Regions from separate parts of the Streptomyces sp. NPDC001532 genome, predicted to be linked through region 1. Evidence: riboswitches for the same ligand, from Rfam matches in the RefSeq annotation. Region 1 holds a riboswitch; the other holds the start of a gene.

Region 1 (9,807 bases):
GCCTTCCTGAAGAAGTTCAAGTGGACCACCGAGGACCAGAACGAGGTCGCCCTGATGATCGCCGAGCAGAAGCTCAACCCGCAGGAGGCGGCGCGGAAGTGGGCCGAGCGGCACCGGTCCACCTGGAAGGCGTGGCTGCCGTGACGGTCACCACGCGGTGCTCCCCGCCGGGACGCGCCGGCTGACCATGAGCCGGTTCCAGCCGTTGACGACGGTGATCAGGGCGATGAGATGGGCCAGTTCGGTGCTGTCGAAGTGCCGGGCGGCCCTCTCGTACACCTCGTCCGGGACGAACCCGTCGGTGAGCACGGTGACCGCCTCGGTGAGCGCGAGCGCGGCCCGCTCGCGCGCGTCGAAGACGTCGTCCCCGGCCTCCTGCCAGACCGCGAGGAGGTCGAGGCGGCGTTCGCCCACCCCGTGCTCGCGGGCGATCCCCAGATGCATGTCCAGGCAGAACGCGCACCGGTTGAGCTGTGAGGCGCGGATCTGGACCAGTTCGGCGAGGACCGGGTCGCCGAGCCCCTGCCTCGCGGCGGCGCTCAAGGACCGCATCGCGGTTCGGACGCCGGGGGCGAGGTGCGTGGTGCGTGCGGTCACTTGTGGCCGCCCGGCTGGTAGTGGCCCGGCACGCGGCGGCAGGTCACGCCGAACCTGTTCCAGGCGTTGATCACCGTGACGGAGGCGATCAGCTGGACCAGCTCGGCCTCCTCGAAGACCTTCGCCGCCTTCGCGTACACCTCGTCCGGGACGAACCCGTCCGTCAGCACCGTGACGGCCTCGGTCAGCTCCAGCGCCGCCAGCTCCTTCTCGGTGTAGAAGTGCGGCGACTCCTCCCAGGCGCTCAGCTGGATGATCCGCTCGGCGCTCTCGCCCGCCGCCAGCGCGTCCTTGCTGTGCATGTCCAGGCAGAGCGCGCAGTGGTTGAGCTGCGAGGCCCGGATCTTCACCAGCTCGCGCAGCTTCGGGTCCAGGCCCTGCTGGGCGGCGGCGTCGAGCCGGACCATCGCCTTGAAGACCTCGGGGGCCAGAGCGGCCCAGTCCAGGCGGGCGGTGGGCTCGGGGGCGTACTGCGTGGTGGAGCCGGAGCCGGAGGTGGAGGCAGTGGCGGGCGCCGAGGCAGGGGAGGAGGCGGGGGCAGCGGTGGCGGCGGGGGTGTCGGTCGCCGTCGTGGTCGTGGGCGTCGTGTGCGTCATGTCCTCGACCCTAGGAACCTGGCGGCCCAGGCGTATGGTCCATTTCCATGGCGAAACCGTGGGCCACCCTGGGCATCGACCTGCACCTCGAACCGACCGGCGGCGCAGTGCGCCGCGGCCTCACCGACGCCCTGCGCGACGCCGTCCGCACCGGCCGGCTCGCCCCCGGCACCCGCCTGCCCTCCTCCCGCACCCTCGCCGCCGACCTCGGTCTCGCCCGCAACACCGTCGCCGGCGCCTACGCCGACCTGGTCGCCGAGGGCTGGCTCACCGCCCGCCAGGGCTCCGGCACCCGGGTCGCCGACCGCGCGGTGCCACGACCCGCCGACCGCCCGGCCCGCACGCCGAGCCGATCCGGCCGCCCCGCATACAGCCTCGTCCCCGGCACCCCCGACCTCGCCTCCTTCCCGCGCGGCCAGTGGCTCAAGGCCGCCCGCCGCGCCCTGACCACGGCCCCGAACGACGCCCTCGACTACGGCGACCCGCGCGGCCGCGTCGAACTGCGCACCGCCCTCGCCGGCTACCTCTCCCGGGCCCGCGGCGTCCGCACCGACCCCGACCGGATCGTCATCAGCGCCGGCTTCGCCCACGGCCTCCAGCTGCTCGCCCGGGTGCTGCGCGCCCGCGGACTGGCCGGCCTCGCCGTGGAGTCGTACGGCCTCGACGTGCACTGGAGGCTGGTCGAGCAGACGGGCCTGCGGACCGAGCCGCTGCCGTTCGACACCGCGGGCACCGAGGTCGACGGGCTCGACGAGGCCGGCGCCGTCCTGCTGACCCCCTCCCACCAGTTCCCCATGGGCGTGGCCCTGCGGCCCGAGCGCCGCGCCGCCGTCGTCGACTGGGCCCGCCGCACCGGCGGACTGATCCTCGAGGACGACTACGACGGCGAGTTCCGCTACGACCGCCAGCCCGTCGGCGCCCTCCAGGACCTCGACCCCGAACACGTCGTCTACCTGGGCACCGCCAGCAAGTCCCTCGCCCCCGGCCTCCGGCTGGGCTGGATGGTGCTGCCACCGTCACTGGTGGACGAGGTGCGCGGACTCGGCGGCTCAGCGGTGGCCGTCCTCGACCAGCTGACCCTCGCCGAGTTCATCACCTCCGGCGCCTACGACCGTCATGTCCGCGCCGCCCGGCTGCGCTACCGGCGCCGCCGCGACACACTCGTCGCCGCCGTCGCCGCACGCGCCCCCGAGGTGACGGTCACCGGCATCGCGGCCGGACTGCACGCCCTGCTCCAACTCCCGCCCGGCACCGAACAGCCCGTGGTCCGCGCCGCCGCCTGGCAGGGCCTCGCCGTGCACGGTCTGTCCCGCTACCGCCACCCCGCGGCCACCGGCCGCCCCGTCGACGCCCTCGTCGTCGGCTACGGCACTCCGCCCGACCACGCATGGGCGGGAACCTTGGAGGCCCTGTGCAACGTCCTGCCCTGAGGTGATCGTGCTCAGTCAGGACCCGTATGATTCCGGGCCGACGCCCACCGCGGGCACCGCACGGGGAGACGACGGGGAGAACACGGACATGGCAGAGACCCGGCGACGGCTGCGCTCCAGCACCGTAGTGCTCGGCGGAATGGGTGTGATCGCCGCGGCCCTCACCTCCTGCGGCTCCGACCCCGACCGCCGCTGCGTCGACCGCGACAGCTACGACTACATCAACGGCTACAAGGTCGTCGCGGACAAGAACTGCAAGTCCGGCTCCTCGTCCGGCACGTCCGGCAAGGGCAGGAAGACCTCCGGCAGCCGCGTCGACGCCGACTGGTACTACGACGCCGAAGTCAGCGGCGGCTACGCCGACTACGGCACCTTCAGCCGCGACGAGGCCGTCGACCGCGGCGGCTTCGGCTGCTCCGGCTCCGGCAGCGGCGGCGGCTGAGCGGCCCGCGCCATGGAACGCCGCACCACGGAGCCCCGCCCCGGCTGGCAGCAGACCGTCGAGGAACAAGGGCTCATCTACCCGCTCACCCGCTACCCCGACGACTCCCTGCGCCCCTACTGGGACGAGAGCGCCTACTACGTCTTCTCCCTCGACGAGGTCGAGGCGCTGGAGGAAGTCGTCGAGGAACTGCACCGCATGTGCCTGGCGGCGGCCGACCACATCGTCACCACCGACCGCTTCGCCGACCTCGGCATCACCGACCCGCGCATCGCCCGGGCCGTCGCCGAGGCCTGGCACCGCCGCGCCGAACTCCCCTCCGTCTACGGCCGCTTCGACCTCCGCTACGACGGCCGCGGCCCGGCCAAGCTGCTGGAGTACAACGCCGACACCCCCACCTCCCTCGTCGAGGCCGCCTCCCCCCAGTGGTTCTGGATGGAGGAACGCTTCCCCGGCGCCGACCAGTGGAACTCCCTCCACGAACGCCTCGTCGACGCCTGGAAGAAGCAGGCCCGCCTGCTCCCACCGGGAAGCCCCCTCTACTTCGCCCACTCCAGCGCCGACGAACTCGGCGAGGACCTGATGACGGTCGCCTACCTCAAGGAGACCGCCGAACAGGCCGGCCTCGACACCAGCTGGATCTCCATGGAGGAGATCGGCTGGGACCGGCTCTCAGGCCGCTTCGTCGACCAGCAGCTCCGCTTCATCCGCAGCTGCTTCAAGCTCTACCCCTGGGAATGGCTGACCACCGACCGCTTCGCCGACCACGTCCTCGACACCCTGGACAACGGCGGCGGCACCGGCACCACCCTGTGGATCGAGCCCGCCTGGAAGATGCTGCTCAGCAACAAGGCCCTCCTCGCCATCCTCTGGGAGCTCTACCCCGGCCACCCCAACCTCCTCCCCGCCTACCTCGACGGCCCCCGCGACCTCCCCGCCACCACGGGCTACGTCGCCAAGCCCCTGCTGGGCCGCGAAGGCGCCGGGGTCACCGTCCACGAGCCCGGCACCGACCCCGTCCCGCGCGACGAACGCTGCTGCTACCAGGCCCTGGCCCCCCTCCCCGACTTCGACGGCAACCGTGTCGTCCTCGGCGCCTGGGTGGTCGAGAACGAGTCCGCGGGCCTGGGCATCCGCGAGTCCTCCGGCCTGATCACGGACGAGTACGCCCGCTTCCTGCCGCACGTGATCCTCTGACCGCGATCCTCTGAGGGCGGGCGCCGGCATCGGCGGCGCCTACAAGCCCAGCACCGCCCGCAGCTGCGCCAGCCCCCAGTCCAGATCCTCCTCGCCGATGACCAGCGGCGGAGCGATCCGGATCGTCGAGCCATGGGTGTCCTTCACCAGCACACCCCGGTCCATCAGCTTCTCGGACAGCTCCCGCCCCGTGCCGAACCGCGGATGCACGTCCACCCCCGCCCACAGCCCCCGCCCGCGCACCTGCGTCACCCGGCCCGTCCCGGTCAGCTCCGCCAACTCGCGGTGCAGCCGCTCGCCCAGCTCCGCCGACCGTGCCTGGTACTCGCCCGACTGCAGCATCGCGATCACCTCCAGCGCCACCGCGCACGCCAGCGGATTCCCGCCGAACGTCGACCCGTGCTCCCCGGGCCGGAACACCCCCAGCACCTCGGCCGACGACACCACCGCCGACACCGGCACGATCCCGCCGCCCAGCGCCTTGCCCAGCACATACGCGTCCGGCACCACCCCCTCGTGCTCACAGGCGAACGTCCGCCCGGTCCGCCCGAGACCCGACTGGATCTCGTCCGCGATCAGCAGCACGTTCCGCTCCCGCGTCAGCTCCCGCACCGCCGGCAGATAACCGGCCGGCGGCACCAGTACCCCCGCCTCGCCCTGGATCGGCTCGATCAGCACGGCGACCGTGTTCTCCGTGAGCGCCGCCCGCATCGCCGTCAGATCCCCGTACGGCACGATCTCGAAGCCCGGCGTGTACGGCCCGTAGTCCGCCCGCGCCTCCGGATCGGTGGAGAAGCTGATGACGGTGGTGGTCCGGCCGTGGAAGTTGCCGCCCGCCACCACGATCTTCGCCATCTCGGCCGGCACCTTCTTGACCCGGTAGCCCCACTTCCGGGCGGTCTTCACCGCCGTCTCCACCGCCTCCGCGCCGGTGTTCATCGGCAGCACCATCTCCATCCCGCACAGCTCCGCCAACTGCGCGCAGAACGCGGCGAACCGGTCGTGGTGGAACGCCCGCGACGTCAGCGTCACCCGGTCCAGCTGTGCCTTCGCCGCCTCGATCAGCCGGCGGTTGCCGTGCCCGAAGTTGAGCGCCGAGTAACCGGCCAGCAGATCCAGATAGCGGCGCCCCTCCACATCGGTCATCCACGCCCCCTCAGCGGTGGCGACCACCACCGGCAACGGGTGATAGGTGTGCGCGCTGTGCGCCTCGGCGGCGGCGACGAGGTCTTCCGTAGCGGTCACGGCATCTCCAGACGGTGGACCAGAAGATGGGAGCGCCCTCCTTCCTATCCTCGCTCGCATGGTGGACGCGGGACCTTCGCCGTCCGGCGCGCCCGGTAGGCTGAACCACGGGCCGTGACTGGCGCGCTTGGGATGGGACCGACCATCGGGGAGCGGCCCTGCGGGAAACTGTGCCGTGCGCCTGGGCCGAACCGTGTACGCCGAACGCCACGTCCGGAGGTCCCCTGATGTCTGACGCATCCGCTCCCCTCTCCACCGAGTCCACCGCCTTCCGTGCCGCCCTCGACGTGATCCGCGCCGTCGAGCCGCGTGTGGCCGACGCCATCGGCCAGGAGGTTTCCGACCAGCGCGAGATGCTCAAGCTGATCGCCTCCGAGAACTACGCCTCCCCGGCCACCCTGCTGGCCATGGGCAACTGGTTCAGCGACAAGTACGCCGAGGGCACCATCGGCCGCCGCTTCTACGCCGGCTGTCGCAACGTCGACACCGTCGAGTCGCTGGCCGCCGAGCACGCCAAGGAGCTCTTCGGCGCCCGCCACGCCTACGTCCAGCCGCACTCCGGCATCGACGCCAACCTCGTCGCCTTCTGGTCCGTGCTCGCCGACCGCGTCGAGGTGCCCTTCCTGGAGAAGGCCGGCGTCCGCCAGATGAACGACCTCACCGACGCCGACTGGGCCGAACTGCGCCACGCCTTCGGCAACCAGCGGATGCTCGGCATGTCCCTGGACGCCGGCGGTCACCTCACCCACGGCTTCCGCCCGAACATCTCCGGCAAGATGTTCGACCAGCGCTCCTACGGCACCGACCCGACCACCGGCCTGATCGACTACGAGGCGCTGCGCGCCCAGGCCCGCGAGTTCAAGCCGCTGATCATCGTCGCCGGCTACTCCGCCTACCCCCGTCTGGTGAACTTCCGCGTCATGCGCGAGATCGCCGACGAGGTCGGCGCGACCCTGATGGTGGACATGGCCCACTTCGCCGGTCTCGTCGCCGGCAAGGTGCTCACCGGCGACTTCGACCCGGTCCCGCACGCCCAGATCGTCACAACCACCACCCACAAGTCGCTGCGCGGCCCGCGCGGCGGCATGGTCCTGTGCGACGACTCCCTCAAGGACCAGGTCGACCGCGGCTGCCCGATGGTCCTCGGCGGCCCGCTCCCGCATGTGATGGCCGCCAAGGCCGTCGCCTTCGCCGAGGCCCGTCAGCCCTCCTTCCGTGACTACGCCCAGCGCATCGTCGACAACTCCCGCGCCCTCGCCGAGGGCCTGATGCGTCGCGGCGCCACCCTGGTCACCGGCGGCACCGACAACCACCTCAACCTGATCGACGTCGCCTCCTCCTACGGCCTCACCGGCCGCCAGGCCGAGGCCGCCCTGCTCGAATCGGGCATCGTCACCAACCGCAACGCGATCCCGGCCGACCCCAACGGCGCCTGGTACACCTCCGGCATCCGCATCGGCACCCCGGCCCTGACCACCCGCGGCCTGGGCACCGCCGAGATGGACGAGGTCGCCGGTCTCATCGACCGCGTCCTCACCGCCACCGAGGCCGGCACCACCAAGTCCGGTGCGCCCTCCAAGGCCGCCCATGTGCTCGACCCGAAGATCTCGGACGAGATCTCCCACCGCGCCACCGACCTCGTGGCAGGCTTCCCGCTCTACCCGGAGATCGACCTCGGCTGATCCCGGTCGGCGGCCGATCGACGGCTCACCGATCGACGACTCACCGGTCGATCAGCTCCTGGCGAGGCTCCACCCGCGGCGGTCCGGCGTTCTGCCGGGCCGCCGCGCGGCGTATCAGCAGCGAACCCCCCGCCCCGAGGACCAGCCCCGCGCCCAGCGCGGGTACCGCCCGGCTCCAGCCGCTGTCGCCGTCCGCCGGGCCCGACGCGGGCAGCTCACCGGCCCGCGCGGACCTGGGGCCCATCACACCCAGCTCCTTCAGCAGCGCACGCAGTGCGGCCGGCTGCGCGGCGCGGTGCCAGTAGCCGTCCGGCGCCTCCGGCAGGTACGACTGCGTGTGGATCCAGACTGCCGAGGAGGCGCCGTCCGGATAGACCTGGTCCATCCGCCAGGGGTCCACGTCATGCAGCAGCCAGGTGACGCTGATCTGCCGCGTGCCGTGCAGATCGGCCTTTGGTGTCCTGACCGGTCCGCCGTCGTCCGGCCGGCCGAGCAGCCGGTTCAGCTCGTCGTACCTCTCGTCGGAGTAGACCAGCGAGGCCGCCTCCGCGCTCTGCGGCGAGACCAGCAGCGCGCTCGTCGGCCCGCCGGCCGAGGCGGGCGGCGCGCCCCACAGCACCAGCGTCAGCACCGCTCCCAGCGCCGCCGACGCGCTCCCGGCCCGGCATCCGCGGCCCTTGCTCCGCTCCGTCCGTCCACGCATCCGAACCCCCAAGCCCGCGATCCCCGTGCGGCCCGCCCCGCGCGCCGCGTGTCACTTCTGGTACACCGCCCGACCCGCCGGGGTTCCCACCCCGCGCCCACTTTTCGCGGCTCACTTTTCGCGGCTCACCTTTCGAGCGACTTCGCGATCCCCACCGCCCGGTCCTTCGCCGCCACGCCCTCCAGCCGCAGCGTCACCGTGTCCGGGCCGGTGCCCCGCATCCACAGCAGGGTCGGCCCGGCCGGGCGGCGCTCGCGGGTGAAACGGTCGCCGTCCGCGTCCACCAGCCACAGGCTCAGCAGATGCGGCCGCGGGAACCACAGCGCCGGATCCGCCACCTCGCCCGGCCCGGCCGTGCCGTCCAGCGGCACCCACTGCGGCTGCTCGGGCACCGTCTTCACGAAGCCCACGTCGAGGCGGGCCAGGTGCTCGTCCAACCGCACGATCCGGTCCCGCTCGCGCCAGCACAGGGTCACCAGCGCGCGGCCCCGCGGCCCGGCGGTCACCGTCACCGCGTCCGGGGCGCCCAGCGCCGGCGGGATCAAGGGCTCGAAACCGGCCCGCCGCCGCGCCTGCGCGAGGGAGACCGGCCGCTCGCAGCCGGGCACCTCGGCACCGGCCGACGGCGTGGCCGACGGGTCGTACCGCACCTCCACCCCGCCGAAGGCGAACCAGTCGACGACCGCGGCCCGCACCGGCGGAGTGAGCGCCAGCAGGGTCAGCAGCCCGCACAGCGTCGCCGTCAGCGAACGCCACCGCGGCCGGGTCCACCGCCGCACCGCCCGCAGCCGCTCGGCGACGCCCCGCGGCTCGGGCTCGGGCACCGGCAGCCGCTCGGCGAGTATCTGCCCCAGCACCCGCTCGACCATCGACTCCGGCCCCGCGCCCTTTGGCGCGTCCATCGACCGCCCGAGAGCCCGCAGTTCCTCGGGCAGCCGGCCGGCACGGCCGCGCTCCGACGGCTCCGCTCCCTCACCCACGCTCGTCACCCCCTTCCCGAGGCCGGAAACCGGGCAGCAGCCGCTCCAGCTTGCGCAGCGCGCGATTCAGCCGGGACTTCACCGTGCCCCGGGGCCAGCCCAGAGCCTGGGCCGTCTCCGGCTCGTCCATCTCCAGCAGATAGCGGTAGGTGACGACCAGGCGATGCTCCTCGCTCAGCTGCTCCAGCGCCGCCAGCAGGGCCGCCCGGCGCTCGCTCTCCAGCGTCGCCACCGCGGGGTCCGCCGCTTCCGGTATCAGCGGCTCCGCCTCCGCGTACGCCGCCTCCCGGCCGGCGAGCGTGCGCTGGCGCGCCGCCGTCCGCACTGTGTTCCTCGTCTCATTGGCCACGATCGACAGCAGCCACGGCTTGAACGCCGCGCCGTCCTTGAACCGGCCCAGCGCGCAGTACGCCTTGACGAAGGCCTGCTGCACCACGTCCTCCGCGTCCGCACCCGCGCCGAGCGCGGCGGCCGCCCGCAGGGCGATGCCCGTGTGGGCCCGCACCAGCTCCGCGTACGCCTCCGGCTCACCGGCGCGTACGCGTGCGATCACCGCGGCCTCATCGACGATGCGGCCCCCCTCCCGCGTCCTCACACCCTTGTTACACCGCCGGAGACGGATCGGTTCCCACCTGTTCCCGACCAGTTCCCGACAGCCCCCCGGGACCTGAGAGAATGGTGAGCATGGCTTCTGACCGACCTCGTGTGCTCTCCGGAATCCAGCCCACCGCAGGCTCGTTCCACCTCGGCAACTACCTCGGCGCCGTCCGCCAGTGGGTGGCCCTGCAGGAGTCCCACGACGCCTTCTACATGGTCGTCGACCTGCACGCGATCACGGTCCCGCAGGATCCGAAGGAGCTGCGCGCCAACACCCGGCTCGCCGTCGCGCAGCTGCTGGCGGCCGGCCTCGACCCCGAGCGCTGCACGCTCTTCGT
Region 2 (9,807 bases), on a different contig from region 1:
CCGTTGAAGAACGACACCTGGAAGTACAGCTTCGACTCGTCCGGGCTGAACGCGGCCGGGCGCACCGCGTCCGAGTAGTCCTTCAGCCCGATCGCGTCCAGGCGCTCGCGCATGTCGATCACCTTGACCTGCCGGAAGGTGGCCGCGTCGACGACCGTGATCCGCCGGTTGCCCTTCGTCCAGTCCAGCCACGGGGCGTCGAGCGCGGTGTTCACCTCGCCGATGGACATGTTCCAGATGTAGCGGCCGTCCCGGGTGAAGACGTTCTCGTGCGGCTTGTCTCCGGTGGCGAACGAGCCGACCTGCCTGCCGGTCTCGATGTCCAGCACGTGCACGGTGTTGGAGGTGGAGGCGGAGACGGCGACCCGGGTGCCGTCGGGGGAGACGGCCATGTGGTCGGCGCGGTAACCCGACACCGGGAAGCGCCACTTGACGGCGCCGGTGGTCAGGTCGAGGGAGACCACGTCGGCGAAGCTCGGCCGGGAGACGACCATCGCCGTGCCGTCGGGGGTGGCGTACATGTCGTCGACGAACTGGTCGTGCCCCTCGCCGACGCTGTTGCGGACGCCCATGAAGTAGATCCACTTGATGGGGTCGGCCTTGATCTCCGCCATCCGCTGGTCCTTGTCCGGGACCACGTCGATCCGTGCGATCCGCGCGAAGTCGCCGCGGGACTCGATGACGTCGGCGGTGCCGTCCCAGTTGTTGCCGACGAACAGCACCTCCCGCAGGGCGGTGGGGGTGTCCGGGGCGGCCGAGGCGGCGGTCGCCGGAGCGGTGAGGGCGAGGACGAACGCGGCGGCGACGGAACCAAGCCGTCTTGAGCCGAGGGCAGGCATGAGTGCTCCCTCCGGGAGTCGGGAGTGGGTGGGGGGTGCTGCGATCTGAACACGGCTGCTTTCAGAGTGGCTTACTGGAAAGTAAGGATCGGACGCGCTTCTCCACAAGACTGCGTACACGACAAAATTGGCCGACGGCGGAGTACGGCGGAGTACGGCGGAGTGCGGCGGAGGACGGAGGCACGTGGCAGGCAGGCTCAGAGCGCCCACCGGGCGGTACGGCGGCCGTTCGGCCGAGGAACGGCAGGCCGAGCGCCGCCGCCGCTTCCTCGACGCCGCGCTCCGGCTCTTCGGCGACCGGCCGGGCTACCGGGCCACGACCGTCGCCGCGCTCAGCGAGGCCGCCGGCCTCTCCACCCGGCAGTTCTACGAGGAGTTCCGCACCCTGGAGGACGTCCTCGCCGCGCTCCACCTCCAGGTCAACGACTGGGCCGACGAGGCCGTCCGGGCCGCCGCGGCCGGCGCCGCGGCGCTCCCGCTGGTCGACCGCGTCACCGCGATCTTCCACGCCTACGCCGAGAACGTCACCGCCGACCCGCGCCGCGTCCGCATCACCTTCGTCGAGATCGTCGGCGTCAGCCCCCGCCTGGAGGAGCAGCGACTGGCCCGCCGCGCCCGCTGGGTCGACCTCATCTGCGCCGAGGCCCAGGCTGCCGTGGCCCGCGGCGAGGCCGCGCCCCGCGACTACCGGCTCCCCGCCACCGCGTTCATCGGCAGCGTCAACGGCCTGCTCCACGACTGGAGCGCCGGCTGGGTCGACGCCGCCCTCGACGAGGTGGTCGCCGAACTGGTCCGCCAACTCCTCGCCATCCTGCGGCCGGTGGAGTGGGAGAGCGACACCTGACGAGGCCTCCGTCGACGCGGCCGGTGCCCGCTGCCGCACCCGGCCCGGCGACGGTGTCAGCGGCCGAGGCGGTCCAGGGTCTCCACGACGGCGGCCGTCCCGTCCTCCGCGCGCACCCGCGCCGCCAGCGCCCGCGCGTTCTCCCGGAAGGCGGGGTCCCGGATCGCGCGGACGAGCGCCGAGGCCATCGCGTCGGCGGTCAGACGCCGGAGCGGCAGGGCGCGCGGGGCGACTCCCAGGGCGACCAGGCGGGCGGCCCAGAAACCCGCGTCGAACTGGATGGGCACGGGCACGGCGGGCACCCCGGCACGCACCCCGGCGGCCGTCGTGCCCGCGCCGGCGTGGTGGACCACGGCCGCCACCCGGGGGAAGAGCACGGAGTGCGGCACCTCCCCGACGGTCAGCATGTCGTCCCCCGAGGCCGCGAGGCCGCCCCAGCCCCGCTGGAACACCCCGCGCAGTCCCGCCCGGCGCAGCGCGCGCACCAGCTCGGCGCTGAGCCGCGCGGCATCCGGCACGGTCGCGCTGCCCAGGCCGACGAAGACCGGCGGCGGACCGGCGTCGAGAAAGGCGAGCAGCTCCGCCGGGAGCCGGGGTTCACGGTCGTACGGCCACCAGTACCCGGCGATGCCGAGACCCGGCCGCCAGTCGCGCGGCCGGGGGACGACGAGCGGGCTGAAGCCGTGCAGCACCGGCCAGTCACGCGCCTCCCGGGTCCGGCGCGCGGCGCCCGGGGTCGTGGCGGGCAGCCCCAGCCGGGCGCGCACCTCCGGCACGGCCGCCGAGAACACCCGCTCCACGGCCAGCTCGACCCCGTGCCCGGCGAGCAGGTTGCCGGCCGCTCCCCAGGAACCAGCGCCGAGCACCGAGGGCGCGAACTCCCGTGTCGGGGCCAGCGGTTGGAGGTACACCCCCGCGCTCGGCAGGCCCAGCCCCTCCGCGATGGCGTGCCCGAGGGGCGCGAGCGAACTCGACAGCAGCAGCACATCACCGGACCGGGCCGCCGCGAGCAGGTCGTCGGTCATCCGCCCGACCAGCGCCCGCGCCATCGTCACCACCCGCACCAGCTTGCCGACCCCGCCCGCACTGCGGTGCAGCGCCCGCCCCCGCGGCGACTCCAGCTCCGCCCGCGGATCCACCGGCAGCGCGTGGAAGCCCAGCCCCGATCCGGCCACCAGCGGCTCGAAACGCCCGTGGGTCACCAGGGTCACCTGGTGACCGGCCCGCAGCAGCGCATGGCCGAGCCCGGTGTAGGGGGCCACGTCACCGCGGGAACCCGCCGTCATGATCACCACTCGCACGCGGGCCAGTATGCCGCCGGGACGGCCCGGCCGGGGCGGTACCGGGCCGGGCGCACCCGATCGTCACACCCCGAGCTGCCGTGCCGCCGCGTCGACGGTCTGCTCCAGCAGCGTCGCGATGGTCATCGGACCGACACCGCCCGGCACCGGAGTGATCAGGGAGGCCCGCTCCACGGCCGAGTCGAAGTCGACGTCGCCCACGTTGCCCTCGTTGTACCCGGCGTCGATCACGACCGCGCCCGGCTTGACGTCCTGGCCGCGGATCAGCCGGGGCCGCCCGACCGCGGCGACCACGATGTCCGCCTCCCGCACCGCCGCCGACAGGTCACGGGTGCGCGAGTGGCAGTAGGTGACGGTCGCGTCCCGGGCGAGCAGCAGCATCCCGGCCGGCTTGCCGAGGATCGCGCTGCGGCCGACCACCACGGCCCGCTTCCCGGCCGGGTCGACGCCGTACTCGTCCAGCAGCCGCATGATGCCGCCGGGCGTGCAGGAGACGAAGCCGGGCAGACCGAAGCTCATGGTGGCGAAGGAGGCGAAGGTGACGCCGTCGACGTCCTTCTCCGGCGCGATCGCCTCGAAGGCGGCCCGCTCGTCGATGTGGTGGCCCATCGGGTGCTGGAGCAGGATGCCGTGCACCTGCGGATCGGCGGACAGCCCGCGCAGGGTGCCGACCAGTTCCTCGGTGGTCGTGGCGGCGGGCAGGGCCACATGACGGGAGGCGATACCGGCCTTGCGGCAGCGGTTCTGCTTCATCCTGACGTAGGTGACGGACGCCGGGTCCTCGCCCACCAGCACCGTCGCCAGACACGGGACCGTGCCCGTGCGGTCGGTGAGGTCGGCGGCCCGCTTCGCGGTCTCCTCGACGATGCGGCGGGCGAGCGCGGTGCCGTCCATGAGCCGGGCCTGAGACATGATCCACTCCTGGGTCGATCGATGGGATCGCCCAGGCGCGCGGCATCGACTCGACGGGAGCCGCTCCCCGGTGGTACTCCACCTCAGCGCCAGTCACGGCCCCGGACAGCGTAACCGAGGCCGTGTGCCGTCCCGGCCGCGGCCCGGCTACTCGTCCCAGGCCTGGATCATGGTCTGCTCGACGATCTTGCCGTCCCGCAGCGTGATCATCGACACGGCCAGCACCCGGACGCCGTCCGCGTACTCGCAGGACTCGCTGAACGCGGCGCGGTCGCCCTGGATCACGCAGTCCTCCAGCTTGTGCGTCATGTCGCGGCCGTAGACGTCGTCGAGCAGTTCGCCGATCTCCTGCCGGCCGGTCAGCGTCCGCGGGTGGCTGGGCTGGGTGTTGTGGTCGACCACACGCAGTCGCGCGTCGTCCGCGTAGAGCGACAGCAGCGTCGAGGCGTTCTGTCCCTCGATGCCCCGGCGCAGCGTCTCGGTGTCGAAACCGGGGGTGGCGGTGGTGCCCATCGTGACCTCCTCGAAAGGGGTGCGGCCCGGCACGGCCACGGGCCGCGGGGCCCCTCCTACGAGGCTCCCCCGCCCCGCGGGGGTCGGCAAGCGCAGCGGCGCGCTCCGCCTGACGGGTGAGTGCGACGGGGCGGCCGTGTCCGTCCCCGGGCGGCCGGCGTTGCTGAAGACATGATCTCAACACGTCGTATCGTCGCCGCCGTTGGTCTCGCCGCCGGGGTCACGGGGCTCGCCGCACCACTGGCGAACGCGGCCGTGGCGGACGCCCCGGCCAACCAGATCAACCCGATCGCCACGCTCGACTCGCTCGCCGTCGGCGACCTGCCCGCCGAGCACAAGGACGCCCTCCCGCGGCCCTCCGCCCAGCTGGCCCAGCTGAACAAGGTCAACGAGCTGAACCGGCTCGAAGAGCTGCACCAGGTCACCGACCTGGTCGCGCCGGTGACCGGGCTCGTGCCCGCCGTCGCGTACTGAGTCCGCTCAGCCGGCCGAGGCGAGGAACTGCGTGGCCGCCAGCTCCGCGTACAGCGGGTCGGCGGCCACGAGTTCGCGGTGGGTGCCCACCGCACGGACCCGGCCCGCGTCCATCACCACGATCCGGTCCGCCATCGTCACCGTCGACAGCCGGTGCGCGACCACCAGCACGGTGGTCGTCCGGGCCACATCGGCGACCGTGTCCCGCAGCGCAGCCTCGTTCACCGCGTCCAGCTGCGAGGTCGCCTCGTCCAGGAGCAGCAGCCGGGGGCGCCGCAGCAGCGCCCGGGCGATCGCGACCCGCTGACGCTCCCCGCCGGACAGCTTGGTGCCGCGGTGCCCGACCAGTGTGTCCAGCCCGTCGGGCAGCCGGGCGACCAGCCCGTCGAGGCGGGTCGTCTTCACCACCCGGGTGAGCGTGTCCTCGTCCGCCCCCGGATTGCCCAGCAGCAGGTTGTCGCGCAGTGAGCCCGACAGCACCGGCGCGTCCTGCTCCACGTAGCCGATCGCGGACCGCAGCCGGGGCAGCTCCCACGCGGTGAGCTCCCGCCCGTCGAGCGTGATCACGCCGGACTCGGGGTCGTAGAACCGCTCGATCAGCGAGAACACGGTGGTCTTGCCCGCGCCGGACGGGCCGACGAACGCGGTCATCCCGCGCGGCGGCACGGCGAACGTCACCCCGTGGTGGACGTACGGCAGGTCGTCGGCGTAGCGGAAGCGGACGTCGGTGAAGGCGAGCGCGGCCGGCTCGGCGTCGGCCGCCGGCAGCGGCGCCGCCGGCGCCTGCGGCTCGGCGGGCAGCCGCAGCGCCTCCTCGACCCGGGTCAGCGCCGCGGAACCGGTCTGGTACTGGGTGATCGCGCCGACGACCTGCTGGATCGGCGACATCAGATAGAACACGTACAGCAGGAACGCCACCAGCGTGCCGATGTCGATCGCGCCGGTCGCCACCCGCGCCCCGCCCACCGCGAGCACCGTGATGAACGCGATCTGCATCGACAGCCCGGCGGTGTTGCCCGCGGCCGCCGTCCACTTGGCGGCCCGCACGCTCTGGCGCCACGACTCCTCGGCGGCGGTGTGCAGGGCCTGCTCCTCCCGGTGCTCGGCGCCCGACGCCTTCACCGTGCGCAGCGCGCCCAGCACCCGCTCCAGCGAGGCGCCCATCACCCCGACCGCGTCCTGCGCCTGCCGGCTCGCCCGGTTGATGCGCGGCACGATCACCCCGAGCACCGCGCCCGCGCCGAACACCACGGCCAGCGTGACGCCGAGCAGCACCGGGTCGACCAGGCCCATCATCACCACGGTCGCCGCCAGGGTGAGCCCGCCGGTGCCCAGACCGACCATGGAGTCGGTGGTGACCTCGCGCAGCAGGGTGGTGTCGGAGGTGATCCTGGCCATCAGATCACCCGGTTCGCTGCGGTCCACGGCGGCGATCCGCAGCCGCAGCAGATACGACGACAGCGCCCGCCGGGCCCCCAGCACCACCGACTCGGCGGTGCGCCGCAGCACGTACGAACCGAGCGCCCCCAGCGCCGCGTTGGCCAGCACCAGCGCCGACATCAGCAGCAACGCGCCCGTGATGGTGCGGTCGTGCGCCAGGTCGTCGATCAACTCCCGGGCCACCAGCGGCAGCAGCAGCCCGGTGGCGCCGGTGACCAGGGAGAGCACCGCGCCCGCCAGCAGGGCCCAGCGGTGTGGTCGGACGTAACCGAGCAGCAGCCGCCACGGGGGCGTTCCTACGGGGGTGTCTGCGATGCTCACAGTGCTCCTTCGCCGGTCGCGGGCCAGTGGCAACAGAGCGTCAAGGCTACGTCGGTCCGCGCGTGCCGGGCGCCCACTTTTCACGTCGGACTGATGACCGTCCGGCGGGCCGTGAACACGCCCCGCGGATGCCCGCGTGCCCGTCCCCGTTCGGCCCACGCACCCTGGCGATCACCCGGTCGACGTGGCCGGAAAACGGCCCGGGCGCTTGTCCGTCGTGTCCTACCGATCAGTCGCGCGTAGGGTCGGCAGCGGGACGGAAACCCACCGAGGAAAGGGATCAGGACCATGGCGCAGGAAGTGCGCGGCGTGATCGCGCCGGGCAAGGACGAGCCGGTGCGGATCGAGACGATCGTGGTGCCCGATCCGGGGCCGGGCGAGGCCGTGGTGCGCGTCCAGGCCTGCGGGGTCTGCCACACCGACCTGCACTACAAGCAGGGCGGCATCACCGACGAGTTCCCCTTCCTGCTCGGCCACGAGGCCGCCGGGGTGGTCGAGGCGGTCGGCGACGACGTCACCGAGGTGGCGCCCGGCGACTTCGTCGTCCTCAACTGGCGTGCCGTGTGCGGCCGGTGCCGGGCCTGTCTGCGGGGCCGCCCCTGGTACTGCTTCGACACCCACAACGCCGGGCAGAGGATGACCCTCGCGGCCACCGGGCAGGAGCTGTCCCCGGCCCTCGGGATCGGCGCCTTCGCCGAGAAGACGCTGGTGGCCGCCGGACAGTGCACCAAGGTCGACCCGGCCGTCGCCCCGGCGGTGGCCGGACTGCTGGGCTGCGGGGTGATGGCCGGCATCGGGGCCGCGATCAACACCGGCAACGTGGGCCGCGGCGACACGGTCGCCGTCATCGGCTGCGGCGGCGTCGGCGACGCGGCGATCGCCGGGTCCCGGCTGGCCGGCGCGGCGAAGATCATCGCCGTCGACATCGACGACCGCAAGCTCGCCACCGCCCGCACCATGGGCGCCACCGACACCGTGAACTCCCAGGAGACCGACCCGGTCGCCGCGATCCGCGAGCTGACCGGCGGCTTCGGCGCCGACGTCGTCATCGAGGCGGTCGGCCGCCCCGAGACGTACACCCAGGCGTTCTACGCCCGCGACCTGGCCGGCACGGTCGTCCTCGTCGGCGTCCCCACCCCCGAGATGAAGCTGGAACTCCCGCTCCTGGACGTCTTCGGCCGCGGCGGCGCGCTGAAGTCCTCCTGGTACGGCGACTGCCTGCCCTCCCGGGACTTCCCCATGCTCATCGACCTGCACCTCCAGGGGCGCCTCGACCTCGGGGCGTTCGTCACCGAGACGATCGCGCTGGACGAGGTGGAGAAGGCGTTCGAGCGGATGCACCACGGGGACGTGCTGCGCTCGGTGGTGGTGCTGTGATGACCGCCCGCATCGAACGCCTCGTCACCTCCGGGCAGTTCAGCCTCGACGGCGGCACCTGGGACGTCGAGAACAACGTGTGGCTCGTCGGCGACGACCACGAGGTCGTCGTCATCGACGCCGCCCACGACGCCGACGCCATTGCCGAGGCCGTCGGCGACCGCCGGCTCACCGCCATCGTGTGCACCCACGCCCACAACGACCACATCGGTGCCGCCCCGGCGCTCGCCGACCGCACCGGTGCCGTCATCTGGCTGCACCGTGACGACCTGCCGCTGTGGCACCAGACCCACCCCGACCGCGAACCCGACGCCTGGCTGCGCGACGGCCTGGTGATCGAGGCCGCCGGCGCCGACCTGACCGTGCTGCACACCCCGGGCCACGCCTTCGGCGCGGTCTGCCTGCACGACCCCGGCCTCGGGGTGGTCTTCACCGGGGACACGCTCTTCCAGGGCGGCCCCGGCGCCACCGGCCGCTCCTACTCCCACTTCCCGACCATCATCGACTCGATCCGCGACCGGCTGCTCACCCTGCCGCCCGAGACGAAGGTCCTCACCGGCCACGGCGACGCGACCACCATCGGCGCCGAGGCCCCGCATCTGGAGGAATGGATCGCCCGCGGCCACTGAGCCGCCCGCCGCGGGCGCCGACCGGGTGATCCCGCGCGGCGCGCGCAAAAGGCGACAGAAGGTGTCCGGCTTCCCCGGCACCCTCGACAGGACGTCACCACCAGACGTCATCGAGACACGGGAGGCCGGACATGGCACAGCCCCTGGAGGGCAAGGTCGCACTCGTCGCGGGAGCCACGCGCGGGGCGGGACGCGGGATCGCCGTCGAACTGGGCGCGGCGGGCGCGACCGTCTACGTGACCGGGCGCACCACCCGCGCCCGGCGCTCCGAGTACGACCGCCCCGAGACCATCGAGGACACCGCCGACCTGGTCACCGCGGCCGGCGGCCGGGGCATCGCCGTCCCCACCGACCACCTCGACCCGGCACAGGTCGAGGCACTGGTGAACCGCATCGCCGCCGAACAGGACCGCCTCGACGTCCTCGTCAACGACATCTGGGGCGGCGAGACCCTGTTCCAGTGGGACACCCCGGTCTGGGAGCACGACCTCGACAACGGACTGCGGCTGCTCCGCCTGGCGGTCGAGACCCACCTCGTCACCAGCCACCACGCCCTTCCGCTGCTGCTGCGCCGGCCCGGTGGCCTGGTCGTCGAGGTGACCGACGGAACTGCCGAGTACAACCGCGACACCTACCGCGTGAACCTCTTCTACGACCTCGCCAAGGCCTCCGTGCTGAGGATGGCCTTCGCACTCGGCCATGAACTCGGCCCGCGCGGCGCCACCGCCGTCGCCCTGACCCCGGGCTGGCTGCGCTCCGAGATCATGCTGGAGCAGTTCGGGGTGCGCGAGGAGAACTGGCGCGACGCCCTCGGCAAGGTCCCGCACTTCGCCATCTCCGAGACCCCGCACTACGTCGGCCGGGCCGTCGCCGCCCTCGCCGCCGACCCCGGCGTCGCCCGCCACAACGGGGCCTCGCTGTCCAGCGGCGGCCTGGCGCGCGAGTACGGCTTCACCGACCTCGACGGCAGCCGACCCGACGCCTGGCGCTATCTCGTCGAGGTCCAGGACCCCGGCCGGCCGGCCGACACCACCGGCTATCGCTGAGCTCCGTCCGCCGCCGGTGTCCTGCGTGAGCTGTGTCACCTCGTTGGCACTGGTGGTGATGGTGAGGACACCGTGTGCCCGCTCGGTGCATGAGACACGCCACAACATCCC

What was found. Region 1 has a riboswitch for ZMP and ZTP ahead of ABT232_RS30635 (glycine hydroxymethyltransferase). Riboswitches for the same ligand answer to the same signal wherever they lie in the genome.
Region 2: it holds a riboswitch for ZMP and ZTP, as region 1 does, so the genes downstream of both, ABT232_RS20785 (bifunctional 5,10-methylenetetrahydrofolate dehydrogenase/5,10-methenyltetrahydrofolate cyclohydrolase) here and ABT232_RS30635 (glycine hydroxymethyltransferase) in region 1, are expected to answer to the same signal.

Annotation. Positions count from the first base shown of each region.
Region 1 covers NZ_JBEPAL010000043.1:20,174-29,980, reverse strand. The annotation lists gene ABT232_RS30670 (ABC transporter substrate-binding protein) at 1-144, shown strand, start outside; gene ABT232_RS30665 (carboxymuconolactone decarboxylase family protein) at 148-597, opposite strand; gene ABT232_RS30660 (carboxymuconolactone decarboxylase family protein) at 594-1,193, opposite strand; gene pdxR (MocR-like pyridoxine biosynthesis transcription factor PdxR) at 1,241-2,623, shown strand; gene ABT232_RS30650 (hypothetical protein) at 2,712-3,065, shown strand; gene ABT232_RS30645 (glutathionylspermidine synthase family protein) at 3,078-4,262, shown strand; gene rocD (ornithine--oxo-acid transaminase) at 4,302-5,507, opposite strand; ZMP/ZTP riboswitch at 5,612-5,701, shown strand; gene ABT232_RS30635 (glycine hydroxymethyltransferase) at 5,735-7,189, shown strand; gene ABT232_RS30630 (hypothetical protein) at 7,230-7,892, opposite strand; gene ABT232_RS30625 (hypothetical protein) at 8,018-8,872, opposite strand; gene ABT232_RS30620 (RNA polymerase sigma factor) at 8,865-9,467, opposite strand; gene trpS (tryptophan--tRNA ligase) at 9,557-9,807, shown strand, end outside.
Region 2 covers NZ_JBEPAL010000022.1:11,847-21,653, reverse strand. The annotation lists gene ABT232_RS20800 (YncE family protein) at 1-839, opposite strand, end outside; gene ABT232_RS20795 (TetR/AcrR family transcriptional regulator) at 1,024-1,683, shown strand; gene ABT232_RS20790 (glycosyltransferase) at 1,740-2,969, opposite strand; gene ABT232_RS20785 (bifunctional 5,10-methylenetetrahydrofolate dehydrogenase/5,10-methenyltetrahydrofolate cyclohydrolase) at 3,048-3,896, opposite strand; ZMP/ZTP riboswitch at 3,919-4,003, opposite strand; gene ABT232_RS20780 (nuclear transport factor 2 family protein) at 4,044-4,409, opposite strand; gene ABT232_RS20775 (hypothetical protein) at 4,581-4,883, shown strand; gene ABT232_RS20770 (ABC transporter ATP-binding protein) at 4,890-6,644, opposite strand; gene ABT232_RS20765 (S-(hydroxymethyl)mycothiol dehydrogenase) at 6,933-8,021, shown strand; gene ABT232_RS20760 (MBL fold metallo-hydrolase) at 8,021-8,650, shown strand; gene ABT232_RS20755 (SDR family oxidoreductase) at 8,782-9,696, shown strand.